One region of the Staphylococcus muscae genome, then DNA from elsewhere that is predicted to be linked to it. Evidence: riboswitches for the same ligand, from Rfam matches in the RefSeq annotation. Region 1 holds a riboswitch; each other region holds the start of a gene.
The links. Region 1 has a riboswitch for S-adenosylmethionine ahead of C7J88_RS09850 (methionine ABC transporter ATP-binding protein). Riboswitches for the same ligand answer to the same signal wherever they lie in the genome.
Positions count from the first base shown of each region.

Region 2: it holds a riboswitch for S-adenosylmethionine, as region 1 does, so the genes downstream of both, C7J88_RS04960 (M20 family metallopeptidase) here and C7J88_RS09850 (methionine ABC transporter ATP-binding protein) in region 1, are expected to answer to the same signal.
Region 3: it holds a riboswitch for S-adenosylmethionine, as region 1 does, so the genes downstream of both, C7J88_RS06830 (O-acetylhomoserine aminocarboxypropyltransferase/cysteine synthase family protein) here and C7J88_RS09850 (methionine ABC transporter ATP-binding protein) in region 1, are expected to answer to the same signal.

Region 1 covers NZ_CP027848.1:1,982,609-1,992,729, reverse strand. Annotated here, with positions in the region: gene sufD (Fe-S cluster assembly protein SufD) at 1-715, opposite strand, end outside; gene sufC (Fe-S cluster assembly ATPase SufC) at 743-1,510, opposite strand; gene popT (polyprenyl-phosphate transporter PopT) at 1,822-2,670, shown strand; gene C7J88_RS09870 (MetQ/NlpA family ABC transporter substrate-binding protein) at 2,723-3,544, opposite strand; gene C7J88_RS09865 (MetQ/NlpA family ABC transporter substrate-binding protein) at 3,604-4,428, opposite strand; gene C7J88_RS09860 (MetQ/NlpA family ABC transporter substrate-binding protein) at 4,542-5,357, opposite strand; gene C7J88_RS09855 (methionine ABC transporter permease) at 5,381-6,076, opposite strand; gene C7J88_RS09850 (methionine ABC transporter ATP-binding protein) at 6,069-7,097, opposite strand; SAM riboswitch class I at 7,192-7,300, opposite strand; gene C7J88_RS09845 (thioredoxin family protein) at 7,328-7,657, opposite strand; gene gcvH (glycine cleavage system protein GcvH) at 7,795-8,175, opposite strand; gene C7J88_RS09835 (arsenate reductase family protein) at 8,245-8,598, opposite strand; gene C7J88_RS09830 (thioredoxin family protein) at 8,791-9,114, shown strand; gene C7J88_RS09825 (nitroreductase family protein) at 9,169-9,717, opposite strand; gene aroD (type I 3-dehydroquinate dehydratase) at 9,783-10,121, opposite strand, start outside.
Region 2 covers NZ_CP027848.1:990,434-1,000,554, forward strand. Annotated here, with positions in the region: gene pyrG (CTP synthase) at 1-246, opposite strand, end outside; gene rpoE (DNA-directed RNA polymerase subunit delta) at 628-1,173, opposite strand; gene C7J88_RS04935 (GNAT family N-acetyltransferase) at 1,352-2,212, opposite strand; gene C7J88_RS04940 (BCCT family transporter) at 2,421-4,013, shown strand; gene coaW (type II pantothenate kinase) at 4,193-4,990, shown strand; gene C7J88_RS04950 (DUF2750 domain-containing protein) at 5,047-5,718, opposite strand; gene ldmS (L-aspartate--L-methionine ligase LdmS) at 6,163-7,359, opposite strand; gene C7J88_RS04960 (M20 family metallopeptidase) at 7,356-8,537, opposite strand; SAM riboswitch class I at 8,634-8,738, opposite strand; gene C7J88_RS04965 (S-ribosylhomocysteine lyase) at 8,976-9,443, shown strand; gene C7J88_RS04970 (DoxX family protein) at 9,490-9,843, opposite strand; gene C7J88_RS04975 (pyrimidine-nucleoside phosphorylase) at 9,863-10,121, opposite strand, start outside.
Region 3 covers NZ_CP027848.1:1,361,732-1,371,852, reverse strand. Annotated here, with positions in the region: gene C7J88_RS06860 (YibE/F family protein) at 1-118, opposite strand, end outside; tRNA gene C7J88_RS06855 (tRNA-Ser) at 285-377, shown strand; gene C7J88_RS06850 (poly(glycerol-phosphate) alpha-glucosyltransferase) at 673-2,295, shown strand; gene C7J88_RS06845 (hypothetical protein) at 2,314-2,571, shown strand; gene nrdD (anaerobic ribonucleoside-triphosphate reductase) at 2,783-4,657, shown strand; gene nrdG (anaerobic ribonucleoside-triphosphate reductase activating protein) at 4,654-5,193, shown strand; SAM riboswitch class I at 5,286-5,385, shown strand; gene C7J88_RS06830 (O-acetylhomoserine aminocarboxypropyltransferase/cysteine synthase family protein) at 5,491-6,774, shown strand; gene adcA (zinc ABC transporter substrate-binding lipoprotein AdcA) at 6,954-8,567, shown strand; gene C7J88_RS06820 (S41 family peptidase) at 8,690-9,628, shown strand; gene C7J88_RS06815 (LTA synthase family protein) at 9,984-10,121, shown strand, end outside.

The sequences.
Region 1 (10,121 bases):
CTTTGTCTAAAAAGTCCACAGAACCGTATGATACTTTCGCATTCGGTGCTGCAATCACTTCTGAAATAATATTGATTTGATTCCCTTCGCCACTTGTTGTAGAAAGGTAGTTTTCAACGTATGTGAGTTCTGCACTTTCTTCAGTTACGATTAACACGTGGTTGAAGAAGCTTGCATTCTCATCATCGTGTAACACAACATATTGAATTGGATCTGCAACAACAACATTTTTAGGAACATACACGAATACGCCACCGTTCATCAATGCTGTGTGTAATGCTGTTAATCGATGCTCATCAACAGTTACCGCATCTTTCATGTAATACTTTTCAACTAAGTCGCTATGATTTTTCAATGCTTCGCTAATATGTTCAATGATGACACCATCTTGTTTGGCTTGTTCATTGACTTTTGTGAAAGCAAGTGAGTTATTGTGTTGGATGATAAGATTTTCAGTGTTTTCTACATTGATAATACGATCGATTTCAGTTGGTAATGCTTTAAGATCTTCAAAAGCAACACCTGTTGTTTGATGTTGTTTGAATGTATCAAAGTCCCATTTATCAATCTTTGTTTTATCTGGTTTTGGCATTTCTAAAGACTCAGCTTGTGCTAACGCGTCTTTTCTTAGCGCTGTCATCCAAGAAGGTTCGTTTTGAGCCTGTGAATAATCAACAAGTTGCGCTTCAGAAATATTTAATGTTTCAGTCGTCATAATTATTTCCTCCTATATTGATGATTATTACTTCGCTTCTAACGCTTCGTATTCTTCTTTAACCCACTCGTAACCTTCTTCTTCAAGACGTTTCGCTAATTCAGCACCACCTGATTTAACAATAACACCGTTGTACATAACGTGTACGAAGTCTGGTGTGATGTAGTCTAATAGACGTTGATAGTGTGTGATGATTAATGAACCGAACTCTTCACCGCGCATTTCGTTGATACCTTTAGATACAACTTTTAATGCATCGATATCAAGACCTGAGTCGATTTCGTCAAGGATAGCGAATTTAGGTTGTAACATCATTAATTGTAAAATTTCGTTACGTTTCTTTTCCCCACCTGAGAAACCTTCGTTTAAGTAACGTTGCGCCATGTCTTTGTCCATTTCTAAGAAGTCCATGTGCTTGTCTAATTGTTTAATGAATTGCATTAAGTTGATTTCTTGTCCTTCTTCACGTTGCGCATTGATTGCTGAACGTAAGAAGTCCGCATTTGTTACACCTGTAATTTCAGATGGATATTGCATTGCAAGGAAAAGACCTGCTTTGGCACGTTCATCTACTTCTAACTCAAGTACGTTCACACCGTCTAATAATACTTCTCCTTGTGTAATTTCAAATGATGGGTGACCCATAATTGCTGAAGATAAAGTTGACTTACCTGTACCGTTTGGTCCCATGATTGCATGTATTTCATTCGTGTTAATTGTTAAGTTAACACCTTTTAAGATTTCTTTATCGTCAATAGATACGTGTAAATCTTTAATTTCTAATACTGATGGCATTGATATTCCCTCCAAATAAATGATTGATTCCTTGTACTAGTTTATAATAATTTTAATGTAACGTCAAAACCATTCTTTGAATCTACATGCCTATTATAACTGAAATAATCAGTTTTATAAACCTTTTAGAATCGTAAATACATCCATCATTTTTCCCTAAAATGAGTGAGATATTCCCTAAGTTATTGATAATAAAGGGTGTTCTGTTCTCAATCACTCCCAATACGTCTTAGGGACTATGGTGAAAGGATAACAGATGTGGCAATATTGTGTTATGATAAGATGACTTATTGATGAAAGGAACTATTTTTATGTCTAAATTTAAGCTTTCAAATATTCCTCGAGGATTTGCAATGGGGATTAGCGACCTTATTCCAGGTGTGAGCGGTGGAACGATTGCGCTGTTGCTCGGAATATACGATGACTTTATCGCTTCTGTGAGTGGCGTTTTCTCTAAAAATTTCAAACAAAGCATTGCATTTTTACTACCTATCGTAATTGGGATGGGATTGGCAATTGGTGGTTTAAGCAGCCTGATTAATTACCTATTAGCTGAACATACAATGCCTACGATGTACTTTTTCTTCGGATTAATTATTGGCATCGTTCCTTTTTTAGTCCGCATTTCAAAAATTAAACAGACATTTACAATGAAACATTGGGCCATCTTAGTCGCTGCTATTCTATTTTTAGCTGTCATGGCGTTATTCAAAGGTGACGCAGCACATGGAGCCCCTACTTATATCGACTTATCGACACCTATGTTGATTAAATATTTCATCGCAGGCATTTGTGCATCAAGTGCGATGTTACTACCAGGTATTTCTGGATCATTCGTCTTACTCGTATTCGGCGTATACAGTACTGTGACGTATTCAATTTCAGAAATCGTACACTTTAACTTCCAAGCACTCCCAGTTATTATTACTGTCGGTTTAGGTATTCTTGTCGGCTTTCTCATCGCAAGTAAGCTCATCACATATTTGTTACAACATTATACTTTTATGACCTATGCAGCGATACTTGGTCTCGTTATCGGATCACTTTTTTCCGTATTTCCCGGTATACCGACAAGCGGATTGACATGGTTCGCTTCATTTATCACGCTTCTATTAGGATTTATTGTTAGTTACGTCTTAGGACGATACACAGAAGTATAATAACTTAAAAAGGAGTCTGCTAAGTTTTCATCACTTAACAGACTCCTTTTTATTATTTAGCCGGAATTACAGCGCCATTATATTCTTTTGTAATAAAGTCTCTCACTTCATCAGATTGTAGTGCTTTGATTAAATCTTGAAACTTCTTATCATCTTTATGACCTTTTTGTACAACTAGTACATTCGCAAATGGTGAAGATTCATCTTCCACTGCAATAGAATCTTCTAGCGGTTTTAACCCGTTATCAATTGCATAGTTTGAGTTCAAAATCACTGCGTCTCCTTCATCATTATTATATGTTTTCGGTAAGAATTCAGCACCTTGTTGATTATCGAATTCGATGTTCTTTTTGTTTTCTACAATGTCATCAAATTTAGCATCTTCAATTTTGACACCATCTTTAATTTTGATAAGTCCTTCTTTCACGAAGAATGATAAGAAACGTCCTTCTTCAGCTGGATTATTAGAAACATATATTTTCGCACCATCTGGTAAGTCTTTTAAACTTTTATACTTCTTGCTATATACGCCCATCGGAGTCGTTAATACCTTTCCAACTTCTTCAAGCTGATAGCCATGTGATTTTTGTTCCGCTTTCAAATATGGGACATGTTGGAACATATTTGCATCAACATCTCCTTTATCAAGCAGCTTGTTCGGAATTTTGTAATCGTTCACTTCCCTCACTTCAACATCGTAGCCGTCTTTTTTCAAAAGATCTCCTGCTTTTTTCACAACTTCTCCATGCGGTGTCGGTGATGCTGCAACAACGATTTTCTTATCTTCTTTTGACGACTCTTTTTGTTGACCACATGCTGTTAAAACGACAGCGAATACAACTACCAATAGTGTAAATAGTCTTAATTTTTTCATTGGAATACCCCTTTCTCATTTTCCCCACTTTGAAATTTATTTAATTTTCAAAGCTATATTTATTCAGCTGGTGTTACTACACCGTCATATTTCTTAATGATAAAATCTTGAATATCTTTTGATTGTAAAACTTCAATTAATGCTTTTATTTTTGCATCGTCTTTATGTCCTTCTTGAACTGCGATTAAGTTTGTATATGGATTGTCTTTGCTGTTTTCAACTGCAATAGAATCTTTTTGTGGGTTTAATTTTTGCTCAATTGCAAAGTTAGAGTTAATGATTACCGCATCACCTTCATTATTTTGATACGTTTTTGTTAAGAACTCTCCAGCTTGTTTGTTGTTGAATTTAATGTCTTTTTTGTTTTCTACAATATCATCAAAAGTTGCGTCTTGAATTTTAACGCCATCTTTAATTTTAATTAAACCTTCATCTACAAAAAATTTAAGGAAACGACCTTGTTCAGATGGGTTGTTAGAAACGAAAACCTCTGCGCCATCTGGTAAATCTTTTAAGCTTTTATGTTTTTTTGAATAGACAGCCATTGGTTCTAAGTGAACATTACCTGCTGATTCGATTTTATATTTTTTATTTTTCTTTTCGGTCTCTAAGTATGGTGTGTGTTGGAAGAAATTCGCATCGATTTCACCTGCATCTAACAATTTGTTAGGTGTTGTGTAGTCATTGATTACTTTTACTTCTAAATCATAACCTTTATCTTTTAATAATGCTTTGGCTTCTTCGAGAATTTCTGCATGAGGCGCAGGAGATGCTGCAACAACAATTTTCTTATCTTCTTTTGACGCCTCTTTTTGTTGACCACAAGCTGTTAAAATGACAGCAAATGCAAATAATAATAGCGTGAATATTCTTAATCTTCTCATTGAAATCCCCCTTTCTCCTTCATCCCACATGAAATGAGTGCTAAAAAAAGACGGGGTCACGCTATCATGACAACAGCGTGCTCCCATCTTGTTATTTAATTCTCAAAGTGACCTTATTCTGCTGGAGTTACTGCACCATCATATTTCTTGTTGATAAAGTCTTTGATGTCTTTAGATTGTAAAACTTCAATTAATGCTTTGATTTTCTCATCATCCTTATGTCCTTCTTGAACTGCAATTAAGTTTGCATAAGGATTGTCTTTACCGTTTTCAACTGCGATAGAGTCTTTTTGCGGGTTTAACTTTTGCTCAATTGCGTAGTTAGAGTTGATAATAACCGCGTCACCTTCGTTGTTTTGGTAAGTTTTTGGTAAGAATTCTGCCGCTTGTTTGTTGTTGAACTTAATGTCTTTTTTGTTTTCTACAATGTCATCAAAAGTAGCGTCTTGAATCTTAACACCATCTTTGATTTTGATTAATCCTTCATCCACGAAGAATTTAAGGAAACGACCTTGTTCAGCTGGGTTGTTAGAAACGAAAACTTCTGCGCCATCTGGTAAGTCTTTTAAGCTTTTATATTTTTGAGAATAGACAGCCATTGGTTCTAAGTGAACATTACCTACTGATTCAATTTTGTATTTTTTGTCTTTCTTTTCAGTTTCTAAATATGGTGTATGTTGGAAGAAATTTGCATCGATTTCACCTGCATCTAACAATTTGTTAGGTGTTGTGTAGTCATTGATTACTTTTACCTCTAAGTCATAACCTTTATCTTTTAATAATGGTTTAGCTTCTTCAAGGATTTCTGCATGAGGTGCTGGAGATGCACCTACAACAACTTTCTTATCATTTTTGTCTTCTTTGTTACCACATGCAACAAGTGCTACTGCTAAAACAAGAACTAATGCAATGGATAAAATTCTTTTCATAATGATATGCTCCTTTTTGTAAATTATCGTTTATCTATTTTATTTGTAAACCAATCCCCTAAGAATTGAATTACAAAAACGATGATCAAGATTAAAATCGTTGAAACTAAAATGACATCATTTTGGTTACGTGTGAATCCTGTTAAGTATGCTAAGTTACCTAATCCACCTGCGCCGATAACTCCGGCAACCGCTGTTGAACCAACCAATGCGATGGCTGTTACAGTAATACCTGAAATCAATGCGGGTAATGATTCTGGAATTAATACTTTCAAAATAACTGTCCAAGTATTTGAACCCATTGAACGTGCTGCTTCAATAACACCTTTGTCAATTTCTTTCAGTGCAATTTCAACAAGTCGACCATAGAATGGTGACGCACCGATGATTAACGCTGGTAATGCACCTGTTGGCCCACTGATCGTTCCGAGAATCAAGCTTGTAAATGGAATTAAAAGTAAGATTAAAATGATAAATGGAATAGCACGGAATAAGTTGACAAAGAATGATACGATGCTATAAAAAACACGTCCAACCTTCGACTTACTCTTAGATGTTAAGAATAAAATAACGCCTAGAATCAAACCTAAAACAAATGAAAATACAGTTGAAATTACAGTCATATAAAGTGTTTCGTATGTTGCAATCCAAACCTCTGGCCAACGAATATTTGGCATTGTAATCATTTCATTCAAGATTTCGCTAAAACTCTTACCCATGTTTAATCACCTCAACTAGAATGTTTTGCAACTCTAAATCATGTTGTAAATGATTAAAGTCTTCCTGTGCTATCGCCGGGATATGTAGGAGTAAAAATCCTGCTGCACCCGATTTTGCTTGCTTGATATTGCCTTCCAAAATATTCACAGTGGCATTATGTTTTCGAGCAATATATGAAACGATAGGCTGTGTCGTATTTTCACCTGAGAATGTTAACTTGACAACTTTGTCATTTTGACCGAGTTCCAAAGTATTGACGATGCCTTCAAAATCTTGCTCTGGCTGTAAATCTTCTTGTACAAAACGACGTGTCACTTGATGTTGTGGATTTTCAAATACATCTGATACTTTACCTTCTTCAATGACACGTCCGTTTTCCATCACAGCTACTTCATCACAGACACGACGAATGACGTGCATCTCATGTGTGATGATGATGATTGTAAGATTCTGTTCTTTCTTTAACTGCAACAGTAAATCTAAAATTTCATCCGTTGTTTGTGGATCTAGCGCACTTGTCGCTTCATCACACAACAATACTTCTGGATCATTGGCAAGCGCTCTTGCAATCCCAACACGTTGCTTTTGTCCACCTGATAACTCTGATGGATATGCGTGTTCTCGACCGGCTAAACCAACACGTGCAACCAATGACTTGGCTTTTTCAGTTGCTTCAGCTTTCGGAACACCTGCAATTTCAAGTGGGAATTTAATATTTTCCAAAACAGTTCTCGACCAAAGCAGGTTGAAATGTTGGAAAATCATGCTCACTTTTTGCCTTTTCTGACGCAATGCTTGTTTACTCAGTTGACCGATATTGTCACCACCAATGATGACATCGCCCGAAGTCGGTGTTTCCAAGTAGTTGAATAGTCTTACTAACGTACTTTTACCTGCCCCAGAGAATCCAATAATCCCATAAATCGTCCCCTTGTCAATGTTAAGATTGACGTGGTCGACTGCCGTGACAGATTTGGATTTGCTCTCGTATTTTTTTACAATATTTTTCAGCTCAATCATATTGCTCCTCCTTGTGCTAGCATCTCTTACGCCAAATAAAAATTGCCTTCTCTTTTTTAAATGAAAGAGAAGGCAATGTGTTAAAAATACCTTTCTCTCATCTTCAAAAGTTGCTTACAACTTTATGTGACTTGGCACCATTTCTATAACTAGACGGTTGCCGGGCTTCAAAGGGCACATCCCTCCACCACTCTGGATAAGAGTTTTCTGAATATTGAATTGTTTAAATCTTACCATTGCAATCGAGATTCGTCAATAACTTTTTTTATTTTTTCCAACAAAAAAGATACCGACTGAAAAGCATATAGTCTCTCAATCTCTTGATTCTTGCGCATAATCAACAAGACAGGAACTGACATAATTTTATTTTCTTGATTAAATTCTGGGTAATAATTTAAATTTATTTTTGTCATTGGTAACTGCAAAATATCATTTACAATGTCCAACATGTGTTCAGACACTTTACAAGTTCCACACATCGTTGTGTAACCGAAAATGAGATGTATTTCTTTATCGAAATGTTTTGTTAACATCTCATCTTGTGCATCATTCTGTGTCATTTCGTACAACCCTTTACCTTATTATTCTAGGTTGAGCGTAGCACCTTATACAAAGATATGCTACTATATCGGCTTCATGCACAAAAAATCTCGAAATGAAACTGCAAATCACAGCTTCATCTCGAGATTTTTACGTATTATTCACCGATCATTTCTTCGTAAGCAGCTGCATCTAATAATGCATCTAACTCACTTTCGTCTGATAATTCTACTTTAACCATCCATGCATTTTCGTATGGTGATTCGTTGACAGCTTCTGGCTCGTCTTCTAAGTTTTCATTCACTTCAACAACTTTTCCTGAAACAGGAGAGTATAGTTCAGAAACTGTTTTTACAGATTCTACGCTACCGAATGTATCGCCTTCTGATACTTCATCGTCAACTTCAGGAAGTTCAACGAATACGATATCGCCTAATTCATTTTGTGCGAAGTCTGTAATACCGATGATTGCTGTATTACCTTCTACTTTTACCCATTCATGTTCTTTTGAATACTTTAAATTACTTGGCACTGCCACTTGAATCCCCTCCAATTGTTAATGTTATATTTATTCTGACACATTGCAGACTTTCTATCAACTATTTTCTTAAAGCCACGTATCACGATACGTTTCTTCTTTGAATCCAACTGTAATTTTATCTCCAGAAACAGCTAATGGGCGTTTTACGAGCATGCCGTCTGTTGCTAATAATGTCAATTTTTCATCATCAGACATATCTGCCAGTTTATCTTTTAAGTTTAATTCACGATATTTTGCACCGTGCGTATTGAACAATTTTTTCACTTCTATACCTGTTGATGCAACAATATTTTCAAATTCTTCTTTTGTTGGGTTATGCTGAATAATATCAATCGGTTCAAAGCTCACACCTTGTTCCGTTAAAAATTTAGCTGCTTTTTTGCATGTTGTACAATTTTTATATTGATAAAACTTGATCATATACATACCTCCAGTAATCATATAACTTAAATATAACAAACATTTAAAAATATTGCTCTTTTTTATAAAATTTTGTTCAGCTACATTGCACAAAACATACTTATGTCGGTCACATACACATTGCAATTTGAATGACTTCCACTTACAATTTCGATATAATGACGTTACGAAAGAATAAGAGGAGGCATTTTCATGCAAGCAATTAAAGATATGACACAATTCAACGAAGTCATCCAAAGTGCGGAACCAGTCATCATTAAATTTGAGGCAGGCTGGTGTCCAGATTGTAAAGTAATGGATATGTGGATTGATCCAATTGTTGAAAAATATAACGACTACACATGGTACGTTGTGGATCGTGATGAAGTAGAAGAAGCTGCTACAAAATATGAAGTAATGGGTATTCCAAGTATCCTAATCTTCCAAAACGGCGAGAAACTTCACCACTTACATTCTGCAAACGCAAAATCACCTGAACAAGTTGAGTCATTTTTAGCTGAGAGCTTCGGTAAATAGATGCATTAAAATAACGCATATGAAACGGACACATCCATTTCATATGCGTTATTTTTAAATATAATTCGTTATGAGACCTCTATTTTTTCTTTCACACTTCTTCATCTTATCTTCTTCTTTGAGATCTGTTAAATAGATGAAGCCTACGAGACGCTCATCAGGCAAAACGCCGAATGATTGACGCACTTTTGGATTAAAAATATATTGTGGTGTTTTCCAACATGTACCAATACCTTGTTCATAAAGCAACAATAATAAATTCTGTGCAAATGCACCAACAGCAAGATAATTTTCATTTTCTTCACGCTGACGTGCATCACACTTCATAATCAATGCGACGAATCCACCAAGGTTCGTCACCGCATCATAATGACTCTGTTGCTTTTCAGGTTCTCTAGGAAATGCATAACGAGAAATTTCTCGACTCATCTCACCAAGTTTATGCTTCGGAACATAAACTGTACGCCACGGTTCACGCATACCATGATTCGGTGCATCTGCAGCATCGATAATTGCTTGGTGTACTGCCGCTTCATCGATATGCATATCATGTTTGAACTTCTTGATACTTCTACGATTTTTTATAGCGTCTTGAAGTTCCATCTCTATCTACCCCTTATAGATTTATTGATAATTATTATCAATTATACGCAATTTTAAGCAACTAATCAATCGTATAGCTTAACCGTTTCAAAGAGTTGTTTTACCGAGATTTGACCGGGGGCAACTGCTTCGTCCAGTGCGCCAAATGATAAACAGCCGCCAAAGGTAGATTGTGCTGTGCGCGTAATGAGTCCTAAATGAGACATAGAGATGCCTGTTACCCATTGTGTGAGTGCATCACTCGCTTCTGCAACAACTTGTAATACACGAAGAACGTCTTCTCTACTTTGTGGCATCACTGCAATTTTCAAATGACTTGCACCCATTTGAGATAAATGAAAATATGTTTTTTTCATCACATCAACAGATGGTGTTTCATTAAAATTATGATATGAAGCCACAAT
Region 2 (10,121 bases), 990 kb from region 1:
GTTAATATCGATAAAACGTTCATAGTGTCCTAAGTCTAAGTCTGTTTCAGCACCATCATCTGTAACAAATACTTCTCCGTGCTGGTATGGACTCATCGTACCTGGGTCAACATTCAAATAAGGGTCAAACTTTTGAATTGTGACTTTAAGTCCTCTATCCTTTAACAAACGTCCAAGTGATGCAGCAGTAATCCCTTTACCGAGTGAAGATACAACGCCACCCGTTACAAAAATAAATTTAGTCATGCAATAAATCCTCCTCAACAGTTTTCAATAGTTACATCGCCCTACCAACATGATGGGTGCTTTTTAAAAATAAAAAAAGTTCCCTCTCACAATGTCCAGTTTGTAAGGGGGAACGTTTACGTCTACTGTGTAGTAACACAGCTCTATTCAAGGTCGAAGTGAACGAATTCACTTTCTGACGTATCGGTTTATTCAATCGTCCTAATTAAAGGAGCCCGACTAAAATTTTATCACTTTGAATCAAAAAGTCAATAAACTTCCGATATGAAAAAATAATTTTTATCATAAGTATTTATGAACTTTCGACTGTATCATGACAACCTTTGAGAAAAAAAGAGCGAACGTTTAGAGATTCGACGTATCCCAATCTCATCTTTCTCTCTATAACGCCTCGTCTTCCTCTAACTCATCATCTTCTAGTTCTTCATCATCGTATGTTTCATCGATTTCTTCATCGTCTTCTTCTACGACAAGGTCAGATTCCTCAATCTCATCTTCAACGTGTTCATCTTCTGGGTCGTTTAACTCTTCTTGATCGTCAGTACGATTTGGAATGTTATCATCACCTTCTGAGTCATCTTCACCAAGTAATGTTAAGTTTTTATCTTCTTCGTCATCTTCATCAAGAATTTCAAATTTTTGGATTGTTGGTGCAATCTTTTCTTCAATATCGTCTACTGAATACCAGTCACGAAGACCCCATACGTTATCACCAACACTCAGAAAGCGACCATCTGTGTTCAAGTCTGTGTAGAATTGAACGACACGGTTTTCAATTTGTTCATCTTCATAGTGGCCAATACGTTTGAATGAATCAATAATATCGTATAAGTTCATTGTTTCGTTCTGTTCGCTCAGCAATGTATAAGCCATATCAATAAATGACTTTTCGTCCATCATTTCTTGTGTGTATTCTTGTAATTTCATCAGCATATCTTCCTTTCAAAGATTCGCGTTTATTATGTTCATCTCTTATTGCAATAAACTGTGAGACTAAATCTTTACTATAATCTCACCTTTACATCATTAACTATAACAAAAATAGATTATAAATGACTGTGGCGCTTTTCGCAATGTTTTACAAAGCTCTTTTTATAATTCTTTCTTAGTAATTGATATACTTTTCAAATGTACGATAATCATCTGTCACCATCGTCTCGACAAAGTTGCTCTTCTCAAATAGTGGTTTCAGCTGATGATTCGGTCCAAACAATGTGACTTCTATCACTTTAATATCTTCAAAGTTTTTGCGCACGTAAGTCGCCAGTTGTCGAAGTGCATTTTGTGCAACACCTGTTGATTGATAGCTCTCATCCACATAGACAGAGCGAATAATAAGACGATGTTCAAATTGCTCTAATGCGATAAAGCCAACTTTTTCTCCATTTAGCATTAAATCAACAACATCGAATGTGCTCGAAATAGATGCTTCTTGATACTGAAGTTTAAGAGATGAGACATACTTTGCGTCCAAATCTAAATAGTAAAGACGCTCCTTTCCAATCGGTCCTTCCTCTTTCGTTGCAGCGTGCATAAAACCAGCACGTTCATACAAGTTCCATGCAGCAGCATTTTCAGCATCAACAACTAAATATAAATGGTTAAATCGTGGAAATACTTCTTGAACATATTGTGGTAAGATCATCATCATTTTAGTGCCATATCCATGACCTTGATAACGTTCATTAATCGATAGTGAACGAACATACACGACCTCTTCCGGTGTATCATATCCTTCATGTTGATAATGCTTATGCAACACGAAAAAACCAATCACTTCATCTTGTGTATTCAACACAACATTCGCAACACGATTTTCATCTTCCAGTGCTTCATCAAGGACTTCTATGGGTAAAGATGAGTAGATACGTTGTCTTTCACTCAACTCAAAGTTGTTCAAGGCATCACGGTATTGCTTGTCATAAGATTGTATAGTAATATCATCAAAGCGCTTACTTTTTGTCATAGAAAACTCCACCCTTTAGCATTATACTTTATTGATATCATACACTATTTTAGTAAATTCAAAACACATATCACATATAAAAATGGAAATTTTCTACATGTACAACGAGTAATTGCAAGACATATGTCGGGACATCATATGTCAGTTTTTTAGATAACGTCTCGGTCCAAGCTTCTATATCAATTTGACTTTTTCGAAAGGGGATATTATGAATCAACCATTATCAAAAAAGAAAAAGCATCGTAATATTGTTTATACTGTCGCTTTCTCTATCATCTTGTTTTTAACGCTCATAGCTGCTGTTTTCCCAAAAGGTTTTGGTAACTATGCGCAACACGTTTATGATTTTTTGGCCATTAATTTTGGCTGGCTTTTCCTAATTATCGTATTTGTTTTAGATATATTTTTAATTTTTCTTGCTACATCACGTTACGGTCGTTTTAAATTAGGACCAGACGATGAAGAACCAGAATTTTCATTTATATCATGGATTGGAATGTTATTCTCAGCAGGTCTTGGCGTAGGGATCGTCTTCTGGGGCGTTGCCGAACCACTTACCCACTACTTACATTCACCATTTCCTAACAGTGTGAAAGGAGAATCCGTTGAATCAGCACGATTAGCTATGGGGTACACATTCTTCCACTGGGGAATCTCTCAATGGTCGATTTTTGCGATGAGTGGTCTCATCGTTGCCTACTTCCAATTTCGAAAACAGCGTGACGGTCTCATTTCAACTGCAATGGAACCCGTCTTCGGTGAAACATACCGACGTCCATTTCGAAATGGAATTGATATCCTTGCGATTATCGCAACAGTAATGGGGATTGCAACATCAATCGGTCTTGGTATCCTTCAAATCGCAGGTGGCTTGAATCATGTCTTTCATATTCCTAACAATACAATCACGTTGATTGTCATTACTTTACTTATGACAGGCATTTTTCTCAGTTCTGCACTCACAGGTATTGAACGTGGCGTGAAATGGTTGAGTAATCTAAACATCATCATTGGTGCTGCGTTGCTCATATTCATATTCATTTTCGGTGACTTACGATTTATTGTTGAAACATTTACTGTATCTATTGGAGACTATATCTCTCATTTTGTAACGTATAGCTTGCGTATTGATCCATACTCAGGTGACAACAGTTGGATTCAACAATGGACTGTTTTCTATTGGGCATGGGTGATATCTTGGTCTCCATTCATCGGTGGTTTCGTCGCTCGTGTCTCTCGTGGCCGTACGATACGTGAATTCGTAGTGGGCGTTCTCATTATTCCACCATTAATTTCATTTACTTGGATTGCTGGTTTTGGTGGAACAGCTATTAACTGGGCTTTACACAAAAACTCAGATATCGCACAAGTTGTCGATAAAGATTATACAGTTGCACTTTTTGAATTGTTACGTAACTTCCCATTGTATGAAGTAACAAGTGCCTTAGCGATTATTTTAATTTTTACATTCATTGTGACAAGTGCCGACTCTACAACACATATCGTATCAGGCATGGCAACAGGCGGTGTGGAAAACCCGAAACGCAAGCACAAGCTTGTATGGGGACTTTTAATTGGCGGTATTTCTCTTGCGTTGACAGTTGCAGGTGGCTTAACAAGTCTACAAACGGCTTCTGTTGTCACAGGTTTACCTTTCTCGATTATTCTATTGCTGATGATTTTCTCATTGATGCGGGCTTTACACCGTGAACCGACTGAGCATTTCAAAATGACACATATTGATGATGAAAAAGACTTTTCTAAGACAATTGAAGAACGCGAGAAAAATGATGAAATGTAATCCATTGTACAATGGCATGTCAGCCACCTACTTTTTCATTTGTTTAGACGTCGAAAATATTATCTCAACTACACTATCATAAGATTGTAAAAAACAATTTTTCCAATCATAGATACTGTCCTTTTACATTAAATTCATTTAATATGTATATGTAAATATAAATGAAGAGGTGACGCTTAATGCGAATCGGTATTGATGCGGGTGGGACATTGATCAAAATGGTCATTGAACAAGATGGCCAGCGTAACTATCAAACGTATCTATCTACACAACTAGAAGAAGTTGCAGCATGGCTCAATGACCAACCATGCGAAGATATCCATATCACAGGTGGTAAGGCAAAAATGTTAAATGACCTACTCAACTGTGAAACGCAGTCTTATATTGAGTTTGATGCTGCTGCAAAAGGCATTCAAATCTTACTGAAAGAGCAAGGAACACAACTAGATCGCTACATTTTCTCAAACGTAGGAACAGGAACATCAATTCACCTATCTGATAGTTCAGGTCAACAACGTGTTGGTGGTATTGGAACAGGTGGAGGCATGATTCGAGGCCTTGGGTACCTTCTTACCGAAATTGATGACTACGAAACATTAACAAATCTTGCTCAAAATGGAAATCGTGACATTATCGATTTAAAAGTAAAACATATTTATAAAAATGATACGCCCCCTATTTCAGGCGAATTGACTGCCGCAAACTTCGGACACGTCCTTCATAACTTGGATAAAACTTTTACAGATGCCGATAAGCTTGCCTCTGTCATGGGTGTAGTTGGTGAGAGTGTAACAACAGTATCTATTCATGTGGCACGTGAACATCACGCTGAAGATGTCGTATATATCGGCTCTTCATTCCATAACAACCCATTATTACAACAAGTTGTTACGGACTATACGATTTTACGTGGTTTCAAACCGCACTACTTAGACAACGGCGCTTTTTCAGGTGCATTAGGAACACTTTATCTCTAACTAAAAAAGTGGGAAAACATACCTTTCGTTAGGTAGTTCTCCCACTTTTTTATTCATTAAAATGTTAATTCATTCGCTAATTTCTGAGCGGACACAATTGTCCCAACAACGCCCGGTTTCACATCGATAGCTACGTAACGATTATCATCACGTAATTCATCCAGCCACTCTGCGAAAACTTCACCTTCAACATCAATGAGTTCAAATGCATCAAAGTCTTCTTCCGCTACTTTCTCAGCACGCTTACTCAAACTCCATACCGGCATGAAGTGAGATTGTTCAAAGTTATCATTCTCGTCATAAACCACTGCAAAATGCTTCATTCCTTTTTGCGTCAAACCGTAGACCGTGTCTGACTTAGCAACATCTTGAACAAACTCACGTACACGAATGTTGTCCAAATCTGTCATAATTTCATTCATTGCTTCAACGATCTTAATCTCGTGTCCAGCTGCTTTATCCGTCACATTCACTAGCGCTTCGTCATCATCGTCGAACATATCATCTAATTCATAAGTTGCAAAACGATCAATATCCATTGTGATAATCTTATCGTAAGCAACATCAAATGTCTCTAAATACTCTGTTGCAAATGTCTCACGTGTCCAAAAACAGAAATAAGGACGATCTCGATACATGTGCTTGACAATCTTTTTGTCTTTGACTGCAATAAAAAATTGCTCGTTCGTTAAAATATCTTTATAAAAACGTTCACTTTTATAAGACATGCTATAACCCTCCACTTGTTGGTTCTCTTCATCGACTATAAATGACACCGATGATTCCGTCAATGCTTGATGTCATCCAATAATCCAATCTTTTGGGAGACTAGAAGATACTTGAATAAACGTCATATTGACAATCCCTAATTAGTTAGACTATAACATACTTTAGACATATAACATAGATACGAGGTTGTGAAAGGAGCGTTTAGGAATTGAGCAGAACCCGAGCAATGTGTAAAATCGCTTTTTGATTTTATGAAATTGCGAAGTTCTGTCGATAGTCCTGCTCCTTGAACACTGACAATACGAGGTTGTGAAAGGAGCGTTTAGGAATTGAGCAGAACCCGAGCAATGTGTAAAATCGCTTTTTGATTTTATGAAATTGCGAAGTTCTGTCGATAGTCCTGCTCCTTGAACACTGACAATACGAGGTTGTGAAAGGAGCGTTTAGGAATTGAGTCCTGCTTCTTCAATGAATTGCTGTTCATATGCTTCAATCTCCGCTTCGCTATCCGCATGCCAAATACAACCAAATCGTGAATCAACATGTTTTTCTGTATACCAATCTCCATCGTAATATGACAATGGGAAAAGAACGCCTTTCTCAACAAATGTTTTAATAGCATCGTAGAAACGTTCATTGTTCCCTTTCGCCACATAACTATAAAACTTGTGATAGTCTCCTTCTAAGTTGTCAGCAAGTAATAACATACTTGTAGATCCGTTTTGTCGATAGTTTAAGTCAATCGCATAGACATGACCTTCTGCATCTTCTAACAGGTCGAATCCTGCTACACCAATAAAACCTTCTTCAACTGCTCTTTCCATCAATGCCCGACCTGCATCTATGACCGTCTGAGGGACGTGTTGGGCATTGACGTTACCTTGATAAAAGCCATATTCATTAGTTAATTGCTTTGCTGCTCCAAGATAAAGAATACCTTTATCTGGATGTTTCGCAAACTGCACACAATAGTTATCCACGACATCAATACACTGTTCAATAATTAATGTATCCGTCGCTGCTTCCGCTTTCTTCACACGGGCAATTGCTTGCTCTAGTTCTTTTTGTGTATAACAAATCATCACACCATAGCCACCTGCTGTTGGCAAGTCATCGCCCGGTTTGATAACGACAGGTAATTCCCAACGGCGTACAGCTTGTTCAAATTCGTTAAACGGCACCACTTCTCGCTTCGGCAAATACTTGCCATCTGTCCAGTCCGGTATTTTGGATTTATTGTTCAAATCAATAAATGTTTGCTTATTCATTGCATACTTGTCAGCAGAGACAATGTCATCACCATGCACATATTGGAAATAAATTTTTCGGTCTTCTTCTAATGTCAAACGTTGTAATAGTGACTCATATGAAGATTGATCTTTAAAATAATATAAATTATCAGGAATACGACGATGAATTAACGCAAATAGTTGTGCTAACTTATCTGTCACACTTGCTTCATGTACAATTACGGGCATATCTGCTATCAGTAATTCTCTCGCAGATAAAAAGTTAGATTGATGTTCATCTGGTTCTAACCAAGGATTCGACACATATGAAGGTCGAGATGAATATACGACATCATTTGAATACAACTCAGCCATTGTTAAATAAGACTGAGTATTTTTTACATCGGTCATAATAAATGCTCCCTTAATAATTGATGTTCCTGTTGTATCTTCTCAAGCTGTGCTGGATCTTGAATTAATTTTGCGCCCATCAACGCAATAATTTTCGCCCCTTTAATTAGCGCCTTGTCTCCCATTGGACTTGCTGCTGCTTCTCTAAAACGATGTGTATGCCCTACTAAGCTTCTTGGGCCAATTTTCACATGTGGATGAATCGTTGGTACAACGTGACTAACATTACCTGTATCTGTTGAACCAAATCCAAAGTCATCATGACTGACTTCTTCACCAAGTTCCGTTGCATATTTCTCAAAGAGGTCATCTAACAATGGGGATTTAATAAATTCGTTTACACCATTTTGAATCGGTCCAAATTCATAGTTACAGCCCGTTTGTAATGCTGCCCCTTTGGCAATATCATGCACTCGTTCAGTGAGAACATCCAGTGATTTTCGTGTTGTCCCTCTCGTGTAAAAACGCGCATGTGTAAAGTCAGGAATAATATTCGCTGCTTTCCCACCATCTAAAATCACACCATGTACACGTTCAGACGATTGAATGTGTTGACGTAACTGTGCAACACCATTGAAAAAACTTAGCATTGCATCAAGTGCGTTACGTGCTTCATACGCATTTTCCGAAGCGTGTGCACTACGTCCAAAAAACTTAATATCTAACACGTCAACTGCAAGGGTATGAATCGTTGGATATGTTTCATTACCCGGATGAATCATCAATGCGACATCAACATCTATAAGCCCTTCTTTCACATAAGATGCTTTTGCAGAGCCATTTTCGCCACCTTCTTCTGCCGGACAACCGTATACGATAACGGTACCGCCAATCTCGTCCACAACTTGTTTTAATGCCACACCAGCTAATACACTGGCTGTTCCAATGATATTGTGTCCACAAGCATGTCCAAGTCCAGGTAAGGCATCATACTCAGCCAAAAAACCAATTCTAGGGCCTGGTTTATCAGATTGATAAGTTGCAATAAAGCCTGTCGCATGACCTGCAATATCACGTATCACTTCAAAATCATGCTGCTTTAAATGATCGATTAATAATCGTGATGCGAATAATTCCTCATTCCCTAATTCAGGGCGCTCATGTATTTGATGACTCATGTCCAAATAGTTCAGCCTATGATTATCTATATAGTCTAGGATCTGTTGTTTTACTGTTATCAATATAAAAGCTCCTTTCAAAAAAATATCAACCTTGTACGAGCGCTACATTTATCAAGTGCGATATGTACAAAGTTGATAATATCTTGTCCATGTCATTTATCTGTCAGCTAACTTGCTGTTGGATTTAGCACCTTTATCGTCACCGATGAGGTTGCAGGGCTTCACAGGGCCAATTCCCTCCACCACTCTTGATAAATTATATTTAATTATTACTTATTCTATCGGATTTACGATTATTTGTCATGTCATTTTTTCAATATTTTCTAAAATCTTTATAAAAGACGTATTTATATCTATCTAACAACAGGTACTTTGCATCATATATTTTATTGCTTTCAAATATATACCCACATCGTCAAAATTCAAATCATGCCCCTGTTAGTTTCTTCTGAATATGATAAAATAACGATAAACTATAAAGGAGGCGTTATCACAATGCCAAAAATGAATGTTGAAAGTTTTAACTTAGACCATACTAAAGTTGTTGCTCCTTATATCCGCTTAGCTGGTAAAATGACTGGGAACAATGGTGACGAAATCCACAAATACGATATTCGTTTTAAACAACCAAACAAAGAGCACATGGAGATGCCTGGGCTCCACTCATTAGAACACTTGATGGCCGAAAATATTCGTAACCATTCAGACAAAGTGGTAGATTTAAGCCCTATGGGATGCCAAACTGGTTTTTACGTCTCATTTATCAATCACGACGATTATGAAGATGTATTAAACATCATTGAAAAAACGGTACAAGACGTTCTAGATGCAACGGAAGTACCAGCATGCAACGAAGTACAATGTGGTTGGGCTGCTTCTCACTCATTAGAAGGTGCAAAAGAAATTGCACAAGCCTTTTTAGATAAGCGTAATCAATGGCACGATGTCTTCGGTGAAGGATAAGTTGAAAACAAAAACACGGATGCAAATGCACCCGTGTTTTTTGTTATTATAATTTTCGTATCCATGCCATTAAAACAAATTGTAATGGCAGTCGGCCGTATAAAACGGATTGTGGTAACTCTTTATCACCCAGTGGTAGTTTATGACGTGCCATATAAATATTCGCTGGAAGTACTGCCCATAAAAATGCAATGATTGCATGTTTAAACCAGTAGCCAGGTTTTCTTATGGCTAAACCAATACCAAAGATGAGTTCCATAACACCCGTTATCCAAACAATCTCCTTTTTAAACGGTAAATAATGCGGAACAATATTGCGGAAATTACGCTCTCTCTTGAAGTGTAAATATCCTGCACCTATAAATAAGATTGCCAACAATTGTCGACCGATCCACTTCATTGCATTCAATCCTTTACAATTATTTCGTAATAACTTCGTGAATTAATGTAGGTGTTTCTCCACGATTACTAATTGTAATATTATCATATAATTTTTCTTTCACTTGTTCAACATCTTCTTGGTTTGCATAAATTGTTAACAATGACTCGCCTTCTTCAACTTTGTCACCGACTTTTTTATTTAATACAAGACCAACAGCTAAGTCGATTGTATCTTCCTTCGTTTGACGTCCTGCACCTAACATCATAGATGCAATACCAATTTCATTTGCAATCATT
Region 3 (10,121 bases), 620 kb from region 1:
CTCCAATAGGTACTTGATAAAAGGATGCATTGTAATAAGTGAAGCTGACAAGTCCAATAGTTAATGCGAGACAAATACCGATGATGACATGCCATGGGTTTCGAAATAATCGATGAATCAATGGAAGTCGCTCCTTTTATGAACAAAATACAAATGAATAAAATAAGCGTATCTTAGTAATGAGTGAATATCAAATGTGAGCCACAAAAAAGTATGAAAAAATTTGAAAATAATGTTGACATTATATGGGAGCTATTATATTATGGTTATTGTGTTCGAGATACGGAGGAATACCCAAGTCCGGCTGAAGGGATCGGTCTTGAAAACCGACAGGGGCTTAACGGCTCGCGGGGGTTCGAATCCCTCTTCCTCCGCCATTATAAGTAAAATCCAAGACTAATAGATAAAAATCTGGATGATCCCAGAACACAGAAGAAGCATCTCATAACGATATGAGATGCTTCTTTTTTTATGTTTAAAAACGGTTAATATTGATTATAAAAGTATTAAATCATATTAGTTCTATATATATTTATTATTAAAACTTTAATCAATATAGATTTTTCAATGGATAGACATAGGCTATTTTAAGACATCATGCTTTTATTAACCGTTGCAGAAATCCTTAAATACTTGTAAAGTATAGTAAATGGGATTAAAAGGAGAAAAGGTATGACGCTAGAAAATAATATTCAAGCACTTGTTAAAAAAATCGAACAAGAGTCGTTGGCGTATGACTATGTTTTCATTAGTTTAGGTGTTCCAGATAGGAAAGCACAAGTCAGTTTATTCAAAAATCGTCGTCATCTTGATCGCGATATTCATAAATATTGTCAAAAGTTTAGATCGAAAGTAGGCAAGTTTCCAGAATGGATTAAGGTTGATATCGTAACAGAAACAGAACCGGTATTATTCGATGATGTGGCAGAAGAATTAGTGCGCACACGACGAAACTATATAGATTTTGGTATCGCATTAGATAAAAACTGGTATTTAACATTTTTGCCAGAAGAGATTAATGCGAATGCCTTTATTCGTCCTGAAAAAGGGACATCAAACATGTATTTATCAGAAGACAATATCAACAATTATTTGAAGAAATATACAGGTCATCGTCGCAAATTTAGCATTGCTGCATATAAAGGTGAGACAGTTACAAAATTCTATACACAAGGGTTCGTTTTTGATGGAGATGGTATTTATCGACTTCACAATAAAGGTTATCAAAAAAACCTTCGTCAAATAGAAGATTTAAATGTTGAGATGGATCGCTTAATCGCTCATAGTACGACATTTTTAGAAGGTATGTTACAAGAAGATGGGCGCTACATTTATGGTTACTTCCCACATTTTGATAAGACGATTAACTTCTATAACATGTTACGTCACTCATCATCAACATATTCATTGGTAGAAGGCTTATCATACTTAGGTAAAGACTTAAAGCCAGTTGAACGTGCGATTGAGTACATTATTAAACATTATATTGCAACGGATGAGACGGGTGCACAATTTGTCTTTGATGATACGAAAGATGTTAATGAGATAAAACTCGGACAAAATGCTGCGTTTATTTTTGCGGTGTGTGAGTATTTAAAACATGGCGGCCAAAACACAAGCTACTTGAAATATGCACAAAGTGTTGCAGAAGGTATATTGAAGATGATTGATCCAACTACGGGTGAAACGGTGCATATTTTAAATTACCCAGACTTCTCAGTTAAAGAGAAATACCGTATCGTTTATTATGATGGGGAAGCAGCACTCGGTTTATTGCGTTTGTATCAACAAGATCATGACGAACGCTGGTTGAAAACGGTGCAAACATTATTTGAGCACTTCATCAAAAATGATTATTGGAAGTATCATGACCACTGGCTTGGGTACTGTACGAACGAATTAGTTCAAGTGACACCACATGAGAAGTACTTCAGATTTGGTATCAATAACGTAAGTTCATATTTAGATTATATGAAACAAAGGGAAACAACCTTCCCGACGTTCCTAGAGATGTTGATGGCAACGTATCATTTAGTTGAAAAGGCCAAAGCATCAGGATACCAATATTTAGTTGATGAATTATTAGATGAAGAGAAATTTTTAGATACGATTCATACACGTGCAGACTATGAGCGCACAGGCTTTTTCTACCCTGAAATTGCAATGTATTTCAAAAATCCAAGTCGCATTTTGAATAGTTTCTTTATTAAGCACCATGGTTATCGTGTACGAATTGATGATATTGAGCATTACTTGTCAGGATATGTACAGTATCAGCATGTATTTAAAAAATAGTAGTAAGGAGTTAGTCAGATGACAGAAGAAAAAGTAAGGGACCATGATGTCGTCGATGAAAAGCATGAAGATCCGAATGAAGCAATCAACAAAGAGATTGAAGCTGAGCTACTTGCTTATTTAGAAAGTGGAAAAGATAAGGAAGAAAAGAAAGAAAAAAAGAAATATAAATCAGCGATATTTATATCAACGCTCATTATTTTAATACTTTATTTAACGAAATTGAGCAAAAAGATGTTCTTCATATATTATGGCGTTCTAGATTTTATATTATAAGATAAACGAAGCGTTACATTCTGAAATCATGAGTGTGACGCTTTTTTGTATCTTCAAGAAAATAAATAGTGCAAACGCATGTAATGATCAAGACATGATTGTGCAAGATATAAAGTTCACATAACGTTCTCAAAGAAATGACAAATCAGTTAACAGCTTAGTTGTGAGTTGAAAGCACTATATATAGTATCTAAAATGAGTGTCAGACACTATATGTAGGAAGAAGCGTGAAAATATGAATCAGTTAGAAAAAGACCTTAAAGGACTGATCACAAAAGATCCGGCAATTGTGAATGAAAATGCAAATAAAGACAGTCAAACATTTGCGACGATGCGTGATTTGACTGCCGGGGTTGTTTCAAAATCATACGGTTTGATGTATCTGTTGCCACAACACGTAGCTGCAGCACATCAATCAGGAGAGATTCACTTTCATGACTTGGACTATCATCCTTTTCAACCACTCACGAATTGTTGCTTGATTGATGCGAAAGATATGTTGGCACATGGATTTCAAATAGGCAATGCACATGTAACATCACCGAAGTCTATTCAAACGGCGGCAGCACAACTTGTACAAATGATTGCGAACGTATCGAGCAGCCAGTACGGCGGTTGTACGATTGACCGAATCGATGAAGTGCTCAGTGAATATGCGATACATAATGAACGTAAACATCGTGCAATGGCTGAAAAGTACGTCCGCAAAGAAGACGTCGAAAGCTATGTCGATGAACAGGTTACGCAAGATATTTTTGCAGCGATTGAAAGTTTAGAATACGAAGTGAATACACTCTATACTTCTAATGGGCAAACACCTTTCGTGACATTTGGTTTTGGCTTGGGCACGGATGAGATGAGTCGTAAAATCCAACAAGCAATTCTACAAACACGCATTAAAGGATTAGGAAAAGATCGTGTGACAGCCATTTTCCCAAAACTCGTCTTTTCTATTAAGAAAGGGGTTAACTTTGCTCCAAATGATCCCAATTATGACATTAAGCAATTAGCGTTAGAGTGCTCAATGAAGCGGATGTATCCAGATATTTTGAACTATGACAAGACGGTTGAACTTTTAGGAGATTTCAAGGCGCCGATGGGTTGTCGTTCGTTCTTACCCGCTTGGCAAAATGAACAAGGCGAGTATGAGAATAGTGGACGTTGTAACTTAGGAGTTGTGACATTGAATTTGCCGCGTATCGCTCTGGAGTCAAATGGCGACCAGGCACAGTTTTGGTCACTCTTCAAAGAACGCATGCGTGTTTTGCATGATGCGTTGGCGTTTCGTATTAAACGTGTGAAGCAAGCTGAACCGAATAATGCACCAATCTTGTACAAGCATGGTGCGTTTAAATATCGTCTGCAAGAACAAGATGATGTGTTTACATTATTTGAAAACCGACGTGCGACAATCTCAATGGGGTATATCGGTCTCTATGAAGTGGCGACTGTGTTCTATGGTCCCGACTGGGAGACGAACCCAGAAGCCAAGGCGTTTACGATTGATATTTTAAAGGCGATGCGTGACTATCAACATGCTTGGACCGAGCAACACGATGTATGGTTTAGTATATACAGTACGCCAAGTGAATCATTGACTGATCGCTTTTGTCGTTTAGATTATGAACAGTTCGGAGCGGTGCCCGATGTAACGGATAAAGGCTATTATCAAAATTCCTTCCATTATGATGTGCGCAAAGATGTGACACCGTTTGAGAAGTTAGATTTTGAACAAGACTATCCATACTATGCGAGCGGTGGTTATATTCATTACTGCGAGTATCCGAAGTTAGATCACAACAAAAAGGCGTTAGAAGCGGTATGGGATTATTCGTATGATCGTGTCAGTTACTTGGGAACGAATATTCCAATCGATCATTGTTATGACTGCGGATTTGAAGGTGACTTTGATACGACAGATACAGGCTATCGCTGTCCGAACTGTGGTAACCAAGATCCTGAAACGGTCGATGTAGTGAAAAGAACGTGTGGCTATCTTGGTAACCCAGTACAACGTCCGACAATTGAAGGACGACATAAAGAGATTTGTGCACGGGTAAAACATATGAAGGTGCCAAAATCATGAAAGGTACGCCAATAATACAAGGATCAGGTTATGTTGCCAAAATTGAAACGCATAGTTTTGTAGATGGTGAAGGGGTTCGTTGCAGTCTTTACGTATCAGGGTGTCCATTTCGTTGTCCAGGATGTTACAATGTCGCAGCACAACATTTTCGCTATGGTGAACCCTTCACAGATACCATCGTTGATGAAGTGATTGCAGCTTGTGAGCCTTCATATATTTCAGGGTTGAGCATTCTCGGTGGTGAACCTTTCTGCAACTTAGCAGTCATTGAACCGCTTATCCGTGCTTTTCGTCATCATTTCGGTCATGCGAAAGATATTTGGGTGTGGACAGGGTATCAACTCGAGTATTTGTGGCGTCAAGATGATGAACGCAAAGCACTTCTTCAAGATATCGATGTTCTTGTGGATGGCATGTTTGTACAACATCTCTATCGTCCTAACCTTGCCTATCGTGGATCGTTGAATCAACGGGTGATTCATATACCGACCTTTGGCGAAACATTATCAATAGGAGATGCAATCTATGTTGAATAAACTTCTCGGAATTTGAAAAAGATTGGTTGACTTTCGGAATTTTCTGATATATGATAGCGTTACATTTAAAAGTAACAGGTGACAATAAATATATCTTATCAAGATTGGTGAAGGGACAGGCCCTATGAAACCAGGCAACCTATTGAGTTAGGTGCTAATTCCTGCAGGTGATATAAACCTGAGAGATAAGCCTTTTATAATCAAATCAACTATTGATTATACGAATAGATGCACGCAGGGAATCTTGATATAATTTGAGATTTGCCTGTGTGCTTTTTATTTATAGGAGGAAATCATATGACGGAATCATTCGAATTTGAAACATTACAATTACATGCAGGACAAGAGGTAGATGCAGTGTCCAAGTCACGTGCCTTACCAATTTATCAAACGACTTCATTTACATTTGATGATACAGGGCATGCGGCGAGATTGTTTGGCTTGGAAGAAGTAGGTAACATTTACACACGATTGACAAATCCAACAACGGCTGTGTTAGAGACACGTGTTGCGGAATTAGAAGGTGGCGTTGCGGGTGTTGCAGTGGCGTCAGGTATGGCAGCAATAACGTATGCTATCCAAGCTGTCGCACAAAACGGCGATCATATCGTAGCGAGTGACAAATTATATGGTGGCACACATACACTTTTCAGTCATACATTGCCTAAGTTTGGCATTGAAGTGACATTAGTAGATACAACGAACGTGGAACAAATTGAAGCAGCAATCCGTCCAAATACGAAAGGCCTTTTTATTGAAACAATCGGTAATCCAGAAGGGAATATTGATGACTTTGATGCTTTAGCCGCTGTGACAAAGAAACATGGTATTGTGCTTATTGTCGATAATACATTCGCATCACCATACTTGTTCCGTCCGATTGAACACGGTGCGAATATTGTTGTTCACTCAGCAACAAAGTTTATCGGTGGTCACGGCACATCAATGGGTGGTGTCATTGTGGACGCGGGTAACTTTGACTGGGACAATGGTAAGTTTCCAGGATTAACTGAACCAGATCCGTCATATCATGGTCTTGTATTTCATCAAACATTTGGTGAAGTCGCGCTCGCATTCAAAATTCGTACGACACTATTGCGTGATACAGGCGCAGCGCTGTCACCATTCAATGCCTTTTTATTAACACAAGGCTTAGAGACGTTATCATTACGTGTTGAACGTCACGTTGAAAACGCAGAAAAAGTAGCACGTTATTTAGAAGCACATGATCAAGTAGCATGGGTAAAATATGCTGGTTTAGAATCAAACGAATACTATGAAAATAAACAGCGATATTTACCAAAAGGTGCGGGATCTATCTTTACATTTGGCGTGAAAGGTGGTTATGAAGCAGGTAAACAGTTCATTGAAGGATTGGAACTGTTCTCATTACTCGCTAACGTAGGAGATGCGAAGTCATTAGTGATTCATCCAGCATCCACAACACATCAACAATTAACAGAAGAAGAGCAACGTGCTGCAGGTATTGAGCCGGAAACGATTCGCTTGTCTATCGGTATTGAACATATCAATGATATTATCGCTGACTTAGATCGTGGCTTTGCGGCAATTCAATCATAAAACACAAAACACTTCAGATTCCCTTCACACAGGTTTCTGAAGTGTTTTTATGTGTGTAATTCAATAAAATGAGCATTAAAAAAGTTGACAAATGAATAAAAAACGTCATTGCACATTTGTCTAGGCTCATGTATAATTCTAATCGTAATGATTACTATTTGAAGGAAGGCGTCTAATAAATGAAGAAAAGTTTAAAAGTAGTAGCGACAGCAGCACTTACAAGCTCGTTATTAGTAGCATGTGGTCAGTCTGATGATAATAAAGCTTCTTCAGGCGACAAAATGAAAGTAACAACAACAGTTTATCCGCTCCAATCATTTGTTGAACAAATCGGTGGGAAACACGTTGAAGTGGATTCTATTTATCCTAAAGGTGCGGACTTACATAGTTTCGAACCATCACAAAAAGATATTATTAACGCAAGTAAATCAGATGTGTTCGTATATACAGGTGATAATTTAGATCCAGTTGCTAAAAAAGTAGCTGGTGCGATTAAGAAGGACGATCACAAGTTATCTCTTGAAGATAGCCTTGATAAGTCAGAGTTGTTAACAGATCAACACGAACATGGGCATGAGCATGAAGGCGAAGAGCACGATCATGACCATGAAGCTGAAGGTCATGACCACGAAGCAGAAGGACATGAACATGATCATGAGTCAGATGAACACGGTCATGCACATCACCACCACGGCGGTTACGATCCACACGTATGGTTAGATCCAAACATGGATGAAGCATTTGTTAAAGCAATCCGTGATGACTTAAGTAAACGTGACCCAGAACATAAAAAAGAATACAAAGAAAATGCTGACAAGTTATTAAAAGATTTAGATAAACTTGATAACAAAATGGAAAAAGCAACAGAAGGTCATGAAGGTCATGCGGTATTCGTATCACATGAATCACTTGGCTACTTAGCAGACCGCTATGGTTTCGTTCAAAAAGGTGTTCAAAGCTTGAATGCTGAAGACCCATCACAAAAAGAGTTAACTAAAATTGTAGATGAAATTAACGAAACTGGTGCGAAATACATCTTATACGAAGAAAATGTTGCGAACAAAGTAACAGACACAATCCGTAAAGAAACAGATGCGAAACCATTGAAGTTCAACAACATGGAAGCTGTATCTAAAGATCAAGCAAAAGATGCAACTTACCAAACATTAATGGACGAAAACATCAAAAATATTGAAAAAGCATTAAACGATAAGATCGAAGTTGAAGATGAAAAAGCTGCTGACAAACACTCAAAAGCAATTCAAGACGGTTACTTCAAAGATAGCCAAGTGAAAGACCGTGAGTTATCAGACTATGCGGGTGAATGGCAATCTGTATATCCATTATTAAAAGATGGTACATTAGATGAAGTATTCGAACATAAAGCTGAAGAAAAAGGCGACAAATCAGCAAAAGAATACAAAGAGTACTATGATGTGGGTTACAAAACAGACATTGAAAACATCAAAATTACAGATGACACAATAACATTCACAAGAAATGGTAAATCTGTAACAGGTACGTACAAATATGACGGTAAAGACATCTTAGATTATGAAGGTGGTAACCGTGGTGTTCGTTACACGTACAAATTAGAAGGTGAAGCTTCTAAAGACTTACCGAAATATGTACAATTCAGCGACCACAACATTGCACCAGTTAAAACAGGTCACTACCATATCTTTATGGGTAACGACCGTGATAAAGTCTTAAAAGAATTAGACAACTGGCCAACATACTACCCTGCTGACCTTTCTAAAGAAGAAGTAAAAGATGAAATGTTAGCACACTAATATTGAAATGAGAACACCTATGATGGGAAATGACCCTTCATAGGTGTTTTTTACAGCTGATTAAAGATGCAATTAAGCATGTTATAATTGTATTGATACTAGAAAGGTAAGGAGTGTTTCGGATGAAGAAGATTGTTTGGTGGAGTATTGGTGTTGTGACAGTACTCGCAATTACCGTGTTCTTTTTACTTAAAACATATGGACCTTATTACAATATTTATGTGATGAAACCATCGACAAAAGACTATGTCAAAATTGCTATCACACAAATGGAGAGTCAAGGTCTCTATGCAAAGGGAGAACAGTGGGAACGCGCCAAAGAAGAAGCTTATCAAACGACGAAAGACGCAAAGTCATATGAAGATACCCATGATGCATTGCGCAAAGCATTGAAAGTGGCTGGTGGTAAACACGCATTTCTTCAAACACCATCTGAACAAAGCGATGTGAAAGATCAAGTAGCGTATCCAACGAGTAAAAAGGTGGGCACAACACTTGTATTAGAATTACCAGGATTCATGGGCAGTGAAAAAGAAGCAGAACGTTATGCGAAGACATTGAATGATGCGCTTGAAAAACATGACTATGAACGTGTGATTGTGGATTTACAAAACAACGATGGTGGCGATATGGGGCCGATGATAGCAGGATTGTCTAAGATTATTCCAGATGGGACACTCATGTCATGGGTTGATCGTAAAGGGAACAGCTTTGATGCAACGTTGAAAAAGGGCAAAGTCAATGGCGGTGGTACACCGATACAAGTGAAAGCTGGGTCGAAGGACTTGGAGACACCTGTGGATGTATTAATTGGTGATAAAACAGCAAGTTCTGGAGAGATTACTGCCCTTGCCTTTAAAGGTCGTTCACATATACAGTTTATCGGTAAAGACACTGCGACGTATACGACAGCTAACACAACACTGACACTTTATGATGGTACGCAGATGAATATTACGAATTATAAAATTAAAGACCGTACAGGTAAATATTATGAAAACAACCCGATTCATCCAGATATTACGAGTGACAAAGCGCTTGAAACAGCACTCAGTCAGTAGAACGTTATGCAAATGTACAAAAGTACAAGCATATTCTCTTAAAATCTAAATTCAAATAAACAAGAGATAGTTATCAATCTAGATAGAACTTCATATATTTTAAAAATAAAATATGTGGGGTTCTTTTGATGTTTGTTATACTACAAGGTTTTTAGAAATGTTGAGAGATAGGAACGTTGAAAGTGACTATAAATATTAAATAACTTTAATTAATGATTGGAATATGCAGTGTTGAATAAGGTGAAACATCGAAATATTTTGTCAAATCACTTTTTCTCAAAAGTATGTGACAAGGGGGACAAGACGACGTAAAATAAATATGATTATGTAGACAAATAGGAGGTATTCGCATCAGATGCAATGGATTATTTATCTTGTAGCAGGGCTTTTAGTCACAACAATCGATGTCACAATTTTAAAACAACATAGAACGATAGGACGTATCATTGAGAAGGGATTATTTTACTTTATTACTATTAATATCGTTACACTC